3 regions of the Acidaminobacter sp. QWL-03 genome follow, and region 2 is predicted to be linked to each of the others. Evidence: riboswitches for the same ligand, from Rfam matches in the RefSeq annotation. Region 2 holds a riboswitch; each other region holds the start of a gene.
What was found. A riboswitch is a leader RNA that binds a small molecule or an ion and turns the genes downstream of it on or off. The one in region 2 is predicted to bind cyclic di-GMP.
Positions count from the first base shown of each region.

Region 1: another riboswitch for cyclic di-GMP. It lies ahead of AC4PHM_RS07750 (chemotaxis protein CheX); the one in region 2 lies ahead of AC4PHM_RS11960 (beta strand repeat-containing protein).
Region 3: another riboswitch for cyclic di-GMP. It lies ahead of AC4PHM_RS00370 (transglutaminase-like domain-containing protein); the one in region 2 lies ahead of AC4PHM_RS11960 (beta strand repeat-containing protein).

Region 1 covers NZ_CM178752.1:1,680,115-1,683,258, reverse strand. The annotation lists gene fliY (flagellar motor switch phosphatase FliY) at 1-764, shown strand, start outside; cyclic di-GMP riboswitch class I at 1,001-1,089, shown strand; gene AC4PHM_RS07750 (chemotaxis protein CheX) at 1,251-1,718, shown strand; gene AC4PHM_RS07745 (response regulator) at 1,759-2,121, shown strand; gene AC4PHM_RS07740 (chemotaxis protein CheW) at 2,184-3,144, shown strand, end outside.
Region 2 covers NZ_CM178752.1:2,539,019-2,542,162, forward strand. The annotation lists gene AC4PHM_RS11955 (S-layer homology domain-containing protein) at 1-480, shown strand, start outside; cyclic di-GMP riboswitch class II at 1,142-1,225, shown strand; gene AC4PHM_RS11960 (beta strand repeat-containing protein) at 1,356-3,144, shown strand, end outside.
Region 3 covers NZ_CM178752.1:84,534-87,677, forward strand. The annotation lists gene AC4PHM_RS00365 (peptidylprolyl isomerase) at 1-243, shown strand, start outside; gene AC4PHM_RS00370 (transglutaminase-like domain-containing protein) at 737-1,540, opposite strand; cyclic di-GMP riboswitch class I at 1,554-1,629, opposite strand; gene AC4PHM_RS00375 (peptidoglycan-binding domain-containing protein) at 2,042-2,869, shown strand.

The DNA.
Region 1 (3,144 bases), 860 kb from region 2:
TGTCTGTCGACGAAAAGAAGGCGTTGTCTGAAGGCATTAATTTCGTCGCAGGCTATTTATATCAAGCGCTTTCGGAGATGACGGACCTCGAAGTGGAGCCCTTTACGGCCGAGACTGCGCTTTGGGAAGGCGATGCACGGAAGCAGCTTTCGAAGCATTTCACGGATCGGCCGGTGTGTTGTCTTGAGTCGAACATAAGTATAGGCGATCTTGTGACAGGCGAATTATGGCATATTTACGCGGGTGAACACGCTGAGGATATTGTGGCGGGACTCCATAAAAAATACAATCCTGAAGCTATGGAGACGGACTATGAGACTGCTGACCGTGGCGTTGTACCTGGTTCGAGCGTAGTGACTGCTCAAACCAGTAAGGACCATACAGCGGCGCCTGAGCCGGAGACAAAGCCTGTTCCGAAGGCGCCTCCCGCAGCGCTACTGCCGGAAGTGGAGGTTCAGAAACCTATGTTTGCACCAATTAAGGACACCAGTAAATCAAGCCATCAGAAAAACCTGGACCTGATTATGGATGTGCCGCTGGAACTCAGTGTTGTGCTGGGCAAGACGAAACGGACCATCAAAGATATCCTGTCGCTTGGGACCGGCTCGGTGGTTGAGCTGAATAAGCTTGCGGATGAGCCCCTTGAGATCCATGTTAATGGAAAACTGGTCGCACATGGCGAGGTCGTGGTTATAGGTGAGAACTTTGGCATCCGGATCACTCAGATTTTAAGCAGGGAACAGCGCGTAGAAGGGTTGAAATAGTTGAAATCAGTTAACTGAAACGACATTGACTAAAGGCAGGGCTCGACGAGGTCCCTGTCTTTTTCAATTCAACCGCTGGGTGAAAGCGGGTGTCGACGATTGGCGTCGATTCTCCGGATTTCACCCATTTTTTTTCATTTAAAGTATTAACACTTCATTAAGTTAGACGATACCTATAGAGAATGCATCAGATGTAAGTCGTGAATTGTGAAAAGCAAGATTATGAAATACCTGAAAAATGAAAAAGGCAAACCCACCGAAAGGTGGAGACGCAAAGCCACAAGTCTAAGGCAAGTTTACTTGCGATGATGGTTGGGCTGCCACTTGAAGGTCATGAAGACAGCGTTCTTTGGCCGCCTGAAATTCAGGAGGCCTTTTATATGCTTCATCCCTATCTAATGGCCTGAACTATGCGTCCTGCAAAAACACCAGGGAGGATGATGAGACCAGTTTTTTTAAAGAAGCGTCATTATGGGGAGGTCAGCAATGAAAGCCGAATATATCAATACGTTTATTGAAGCCGCCCAGTCCGTCATGAGTATGGTGTGCGGGGTGGAAGCGAAACTGGGAAAAGTGCACCTTAGAAATTCACCTTATGCGGTCAATCAGGTCATTATCATGATTGGCGTTATTGGCAAAATTAAAGGACAGGTTTGGTTTGAGCTGTCTGTGGACACGGCCAAGAACATTGCCTCTGTCATGATGGGCGGCATGCCGGTGGAAGAATTTGACGAGATCAGCAGGAGTGCGGTTTCTGAGATGGGCAACATGATCATGGGCAATACAAGCACGTTGTTTGCGAATCAATCTGTCAACATTGACATCACACCGCCTTCCTTGTTGACGGGAGAAAAGATTGAGTTGTCCAACAAGATTTCAACTATTGTCGTACCTCTTGAAATGGAAGGACTAGGGATATTCTCCATAAATGTGGCGGCTGAAGAAGTGAATTAGCAGTGCAGTAAAGGTATTTTGGAAAGGAGAAACCGAAGACATGAAAAGAGTACTGATCGTAGATGACGCTGCCTTCATGAGAATGGCCATCAAAAATATCCTTCAAAAAAATAATTTTGAGGTGGTAGGCGAGGCGGAGAATGGTCTCGTCGGCGTTAAAAAATATTTGGAGCTTCAGCCGGATCTGGTGACCATGGATATAACCATGCCGGAAATGACGGGTCTGGATGCACTGAAGCAAATCAGGAAACTCGACAGTAATGCCAACGTTGTCATGGTGTCCGCCATGGGGCAGGAAAGCATGGTGAAGGACTCCATCATCAATGGCGCAAAGTCGTTTATTGTCAAACCTTTCAAAGAGGATCACGTCCTTCAGACTCTGAACAAGGTGCTAGGCCTGTAAATCAAGGGCTGATGCTTAAGCGGAAGTAAGATCAGTTCCAAACACCGAAAAATGAGGTGAACTTGTTGCCCGTTACTTACGAAAATGAATCTATGCTCGAAATTTATATTTTTGAAGCCTCACAGTCACTGGATCAAATGGAGCAGATCATCATGAAAAGTGAGCGGGAGGGAACCTTTGGGGAAGAGGCAGTGAACGAAATCTTTAGGTTCATGCATACGATCAAGGGCTCTTCAGCTATGATGATGTTCCACAATATTACGACTATAGCCCATACCATGGAGGACATCTTTTTCTTTTTGAGAGAAAAAAAGCCTCGTATTATGGATTATTCAATCCTGTCAGACCTGGTTCTGGACGGGGTGGATTTCATGAAGGTCGAAGTCAATAAAATAAAGAATCACGATGCGCCCGATGGTAATCCAGAAGACCTCGTGTTGCGCCTCAAGTCTTATCTGGACGAGATACTGACAACCGTGAACACTGACGAAGATAAAGCACGTAAGCCAGAAATCGTGTCAGTGAAGGACTCGGTTTGTGAGCGTGAGGGGCTGGAGGTTCAACCATCGGCCACTGTCCTTGAGAGCGGTGGCGAAGGCGCTCCGAAACCACCTCTGAAGCCCCGAAAAGACTCAAAGAAGAAAAAATCTGTCCAGTCCTATAAAGCCAAACTCTATTTCCAGGATGGCTGTGAAATGGAGCATCTCAGGGCTTATGGGGTCGTCCATGATTTGACCGAGCTTGCGGAGGAGATGTTTTACTGTCCTCAGAATATCCTGGAAGAGGATGGCACAGCAGAGACGATCCGAAATCAGGGCTTTGAGCTGTTCATTAGAACGACAGCCACCATGGAAGAGCTGCAGGCGCGCATTGAGAAAACGGTTTTTCTGGAGCAATTGATTTTGGGACATGCGGATCAGCCGGAGTTTGAGCCCCACTGCATGCACCAGGATGATATTCACTGGGTCACGGCTGTGACGGAATCGGAGGCGCGGGAAAACGCGGTGCCGGGAAACTCGGTGT
Region 2 (3,144 bases):
TTCGCCCCACAAGAGTCCCTAACCCGCGCGCAATTTGTGGATATGCTGCTGAAGGCTTACGGGATTGAGGCGGAGGACGCGGCGGAAGCTGGGGCTTCGACTCTAATTGTCAACTTCACAGACGCTGGCAATACTTACTATACGAACGCGCTGTACACCGCGAAGGCGCTTGGCATAGCCAAGGGTATTGGCAGCAATCTCTTCGCGCCAGACAGGAGCATTTCCCGTGAGGAAATGCTGGTGCTGCTTCACAATGCGCTGACAGTTATGAATGAGATGCCAGCGGTTGACGACAGCAGTGCCAGACCGGCTCTGGAGAGCTTCGCAGATGCAGTGTTGGTTTCCGAGTGGGCGAAACCTGGGATTTCAGAGATGATCCGAAACGGTGTCATCTCGGGGGCAGATAACAGGATTATGCCAAAAGATATGACCACCAGGGCTGAGATGGCTCAAGTGCTGTATCAGCTGCTTGGGAGGTAAGATTTAATAGAAGTGGAAGTGGGTGTCTGATTGAAGCAGGTGTCAGACACCCACTTTCACATTTTTGTATCCCAAATACACGAAGATGGCTAATTTTGAAGCCTTCAAGTGTTGCACATCACATAAATAAACAAAATTAATTTCCATTTTTTATTAATTTTTGTTAACATAACGCTATATTTAATTAATAATTGGGTATCTTATGGTTACGTAAATATGTTGCGAAGTGGAATGGTCTCTGACAATCAGCGAGATCAGAGCCGGAACACTTTAATACTTGGTGGACGCGATGAAGACCGGATTCTAATGGACGCAAATAATCCGGCTGGAGCAGAAGGCGTAACCGACCCCAGGAGACTAGGGTCGTTTTTGTTTTTGAGGAGGGTTGCCTATGATGAGGAATCACTGACCTCCAGCGATTGATAAACGTTTAATGAAACATCCAGAGAATATAGAGATCGCCAGGACCGTCCCGCCGGGTCTGCGTGAGGTGGATGAAACCACGGGCATAGCAGGGCCCCTAAAGACTGGACCAGATTCTGACATACATAATAATAATCCCACTGCGAATGCGGCTATGTTTGACAATCCGCTGGATTTCACGCGCGCGTCATCTGCTGAGAAGCCTTTTTCAGCCGATGGTCCGCTGCCAAACTCCATTTTTTGTGATGGACGCGATGAAATCCGGTTACAGTTGGACGCCTTAAACCGGATGGAGCCAGTGGCGTAACCGGCCTTGACTTGGGTCGGTTTTTGTTTTTTACGCGTTATAAGATTGAGGATTAAAAACGTTGAAAATGCGTTTGAATGAACTTACTTCAAATACATTTCACTCAGGGATCTTAAGTCCATTGATGGACAAAGGAGTGAGGAAAATGTTGAAGGGTCCCACCGTGAAGAGAAAGGTGACTAAGTCACTCAATGATCCTAAGTTGTTTATTGAAATGAGAAAAAAACATATTTTCAAAATGTTTCTTTCATTGTTAATGTTACTGACACTGATTATTGCATTACCTGCACAGATGACTTTTGCTGTGGGTGGAAGTTATAGTATTAATTGGTCTGCAGCTGATGCTAAAATAAATAACGCTCCTTATCTTCCGACCTACGAAAAAATTCCACCAGAAGCCATAGATTACGAGGCAATTGGCGGAAGAGCTAATGATCCGCTAAGCAATGCAGTGTTTGGCGACCCAAAAGATGCCGTAGAATCGCTTATGCCAAGCGACATGGCTCTAGGTCAAATTGTCCCATTTGAGGTTTTGATAACTGTTTCTGGGAGTAGTGCTCCTGAAAATGGGATCATTACAATTGAACCCTATTGGTTAACAAAAGTTACAAATGGCGACGATTTTGGTTTTGACCCAAGCTATGGTGTTATAGCTGCGTTTATTGATCATGGTGATGCTGCTACAATAGAATATACAACTGATACAGCAGCATCGTTCACTTGGACAGTTTCAAATGTAGGTACAAGCAATGAACAAATTAATGGCAAAATTACTGTATCAGGCTTGGAAGATGGCGAACAAGTTGTACTAGAAATCTGGGTAGTTCTCAAAGATACTATCGCAGAAGGGGTAGGCGGAAACGTACAGACAGGCCTAACTCGCGCTTACACGGGTACATCTTCAGAGACTGGCGATACCATCAACATCGGTAAACAGACTGTGCCACTTTTACAAGTTGGTACTTTCACTTCAAACGATGCTGACTTATCTATTATTAAAACCGATGCTCCTGATCCAGTTAATCTTGAAGGTACATTAACCTACACATTAACTATTACCAACCACTCCCCTGACATCTATGCAAATGGTATAATCGTTACAGATACGCTGGATACCAATACAACATTTGTGTCAGCAAGTCCTACTGAAACATCAAGAGATGGACAATTGGTAACTTGGAATGTTGGCGCTCTTGCTCCAGGTGCTTCGAAAATTATCGAAGTCACCGTTACAGTCAATGCAACTGCTCCTACAGAGTATCCTGGAGAAGATGCTATTGCCGGCGGTTACAGTTTACTTGAATCTTACGACTTGCTGAATACCACACGAGTTATATCTACAATTAGTGATGATCCTAACACTGCTAACGATACTTATTATCAACCAACGAATGTGTTGTCGGAACCTGAACTCACCCTCGTCAAATCCGCATCTCCTGCCACTTATAATGCGGTTGGCGATATCATCACCTACACTTACACGCTGACCAACTCTGGCAACGTCACGCTGACGGTTCCTTTCAGCGTTACTGATGATAAGGCTACCGTCGCAGTTACACAACCTGCCGATGGTATGTTAAGTCCTTTGGAATACTGTACTGGTACGGCTAGTTACACTATCACACAAGCCGATATCGAATCAGGTTCTGTTATGAACATTGCACAAGGTCATGGCTTCTTTGGGTCAACTGTGGTTGATTCTAACGTTGACGACGAGACCGTAACCGCTGTTCAATCACCGGCTCTGACCATCGTCAAGACGGCAACACCTGCCACTTACGATGCAGTCGGCGATACCATCAGCTACAGCTACGCGGTCACCAACACCGGTAACGTCACGCTTTACAACGTTTCCGTTGTCGATGACAAAGCCACTACCAGCCCTGCTTCCCTCGCTTCCCTCGCTCCTGGCGCTACGGCCGATTTCACGGCCA
Region 3 (3,144 bases), 1.2 Mb from region 2:
ATGGCTCCTGAGTTTGAGCAAGCAGCTTTTGCAGCGCAGATTGGCAAGTTGGTAGGTCCTGTAAAAACCGATTTTGGTTATCACGTTCTCATAGTGGATGAGAAGAAAGAAGCGATCGAAGCAACTCTTGAAAGCAAAAAGGACGAAGTTCGAGATGTCCTACTTAATCAAAAAATTCAGTCTCAAGGATCATCTTGGTTGGAAGAGAAGTTTAAGGAATATGACATCAATATAACCTTATAATGAGAAGTGAAAGACTCTTAAACAGTATTGACTTTTTTCATAGATAAGCATAAGAAATGCTTGAAAGTGAAGACGAAGGCAATAGAGTTAAACTTGATCGTAAATATTGGTGGTATGTATTCTAATACGCTCACTAATTCGGATAATAAATTGGTACATATTTTGAAAATTTGAGAGTATGCTATCATGCATGGGTTGATATTCAACATGCAAATTTTCGATATGATGGATATAATCGTACGATTTCACCTTAGAAAACTTTTCATTCTTTATAACAAAAAAATCAATACTCAAAACAATTATTATAATGAATAAGCTTTGTGTATAGACAAAAAATGAAGATAGTATAAAGATAAAAAAATCGCTGAAACGGCATTTATAGCGTTTCAGCGATTTTACCTCATTTTAGTCTTTTAACTCCAAAAGATAGCGAATTTTGGGTTGTGAAAACATAAAAAGAATTATCCGGTTTCAATTAGAAATGTTAACTAAATCAATAACTTTTAAGTGTCGTGAAGTCGACAGCGTTCTTTATCATATTGACGGTTTTACCTGCGGTTAGATAAGCACTGTCATAAGTAGTGTCGATCGTAATCCACTTGTCATCGGAGCTTAAGTAAACTTCATTCCACGCGTGGTATATTGTGATGTACTTGCTATAGCCCATATTGATTTTAGCAGGTATATCAATACTTCTCAGCATGGCGGCCATGACTGCGGAGTAATCGTAACATATGCCGGCATTCGCTGCGAGAACAGCATCCACATCAGGCACATATCCACTTTGTACTGTCTTTGCACGATTGTAATCATATTTGATATTCCTGGTAATATAGGTATACACCGCTTTGATTTTCTCTTCGTCGGTTTTGGCGTTCTCGGTCAACTTCTTTGCGAGTGCGACTACTTCATTATTCGTAGAAAACTTGACGATTGGATTGGAGGTCAAAAACGGTTCAAAACTTTGGATACCAGATGCGCTTATAGTAAGGGTATCCAAGCGCGTGTAGCTGGTGCCTGAAACGTTCTTGAGTAGAGCGATGGTGTATGTGCCGTCGCCCATCTGAAGCGGGATGGATTCATCCGCGAGGGACTGCACATCATAGTAGTACTTGGTGTCGCCTTTTTGAACGAGGACTTTCAATTTAGCAGTCGTGTTGACGTTGACTTTAAGTTCAACAACGCCGTCTGCGGCTTTGGCACTATTCACAGTCCAGTCAGATGGAGCGGCAAAGGAAGCTGCCGGTGCGGCCAAGACAGTCGCTGCCACGATCATAGACAGAAGTTTTTTTAACACAAAAAACTCTCCTTTCGGTAGCTGGCTGCCATTTTACAGGCCCTTTAGCTTTGCGTCCCAGCCTTTCGACTGGTTTGCCTTTATCGGTGGAAAGTAATCTAACCCACCATATAGAATTGTGAGTTCATTTTATCACAATCATCTGATAATTACAAGTGAGTGAGAATGGCAAAATGTTTTGAGGACTGTAACAAAGTTATGGGGTATGGTTTGTAGATGGGAAGTATCTGTAGAACCTGTTATTCAATTTGTTGTGATTAAATACATACATTTTAAGAGGCGAAATGAGCGTTATTACCTTAAAATATAAGTCTAATATATGGATTTGAAATTTCAGATAGGCGTCATTTCGATATTATGTTAAACTATAAAGGATGTATTTTCTTCGAAACTGAAAAGCGGGGGCAGAAATACTTTGGGGTGAAACTGCGTAAATGGTTGGATAAATTCATTCATCATACGCGTCAACTAACCGCGTTAGCCTAAAAAGAGGAGGAAATTATGAACTTGAGGAAAAGAATTGCTGCATTAACCATTACGCTGATACTTTCTACAGTGGCATTTCAGACTACATACGCCTATACAAATGGCGTTGTTTTAAAGCAGGGTTTAAGAAGTCAAGACGTATCAGATTTACAGAACGATTTGAAACAACTCGGTTATTTTGCTGTTGAACCAACTGGTTATTTTGGTACTATAACGAAGTCATCCGTCGCCAGCTTTCAAAAAGCCTATGGTTTGACGGTGGATGGTGTTGCTGGTGCGAAAACTATTGGCAAACTCACCAGTCTTTTAAGTGCTGATAAGCCGATTTCCAGGGGTGGCATCTCTCGAGTAGATGCAATTGGTACAAAAAATGTGCAAAAATTGCCGTGGTATGGCGAAGTTGAGAACATTTACGCCAGAGGTGATGTCGCTACAGTTATTGATGTTGAAACAGGAATGAAAATGCAAATCAAACGTACATATGGTGGAAACCATGCTGATGTAGAAACGTTGACCAAAGAGGATACAAATATTTTGAAGAAGGCTGTAGGTGGCGTTTGGAACTGGACCAGGCGCCCGGTAATTGTCGAAATTGATGGGTATAGAATAGCAGGATCTATGACGGCAATGCCGCATGCTGGTAGAGATGACAAGCCCGCGACGGTAGTTGTTGATAATAGAAGCGGAGGATATGGGACTGGGAATAATCTGGATGCGGTTAAAGGGAATGGAATGGATGGGCAATTTGACATTCATTTTTTGAACAGTCGGACGCACTCCACAAATAAGGTTGACACAAAGCACCAGGATGCAATTAAGAGAGCATTTGAGTCAGGGATGTAGTTGAAAAACAATTTGAGGGGAGAGTGCAGGTAGAGGACTTGTAAAGAGAAATCTCATGTTAGCATCATTTCCCAATAATTTTGAGTGTGTTAAGTTAGTAGTGAGAAGTTATTGATCATGTAGGAAACTAAACCATATTGAAAACAGAAATGCAAAAATACCATGTAATTTTGAAATGGAGTCTTTGAGCATTAGAATACTTTTTAATGTGCACCAAATTAGACCATTTTTACCGATATGTGAAATTTGGATATCCCGAGCGAACTATTGAAAAC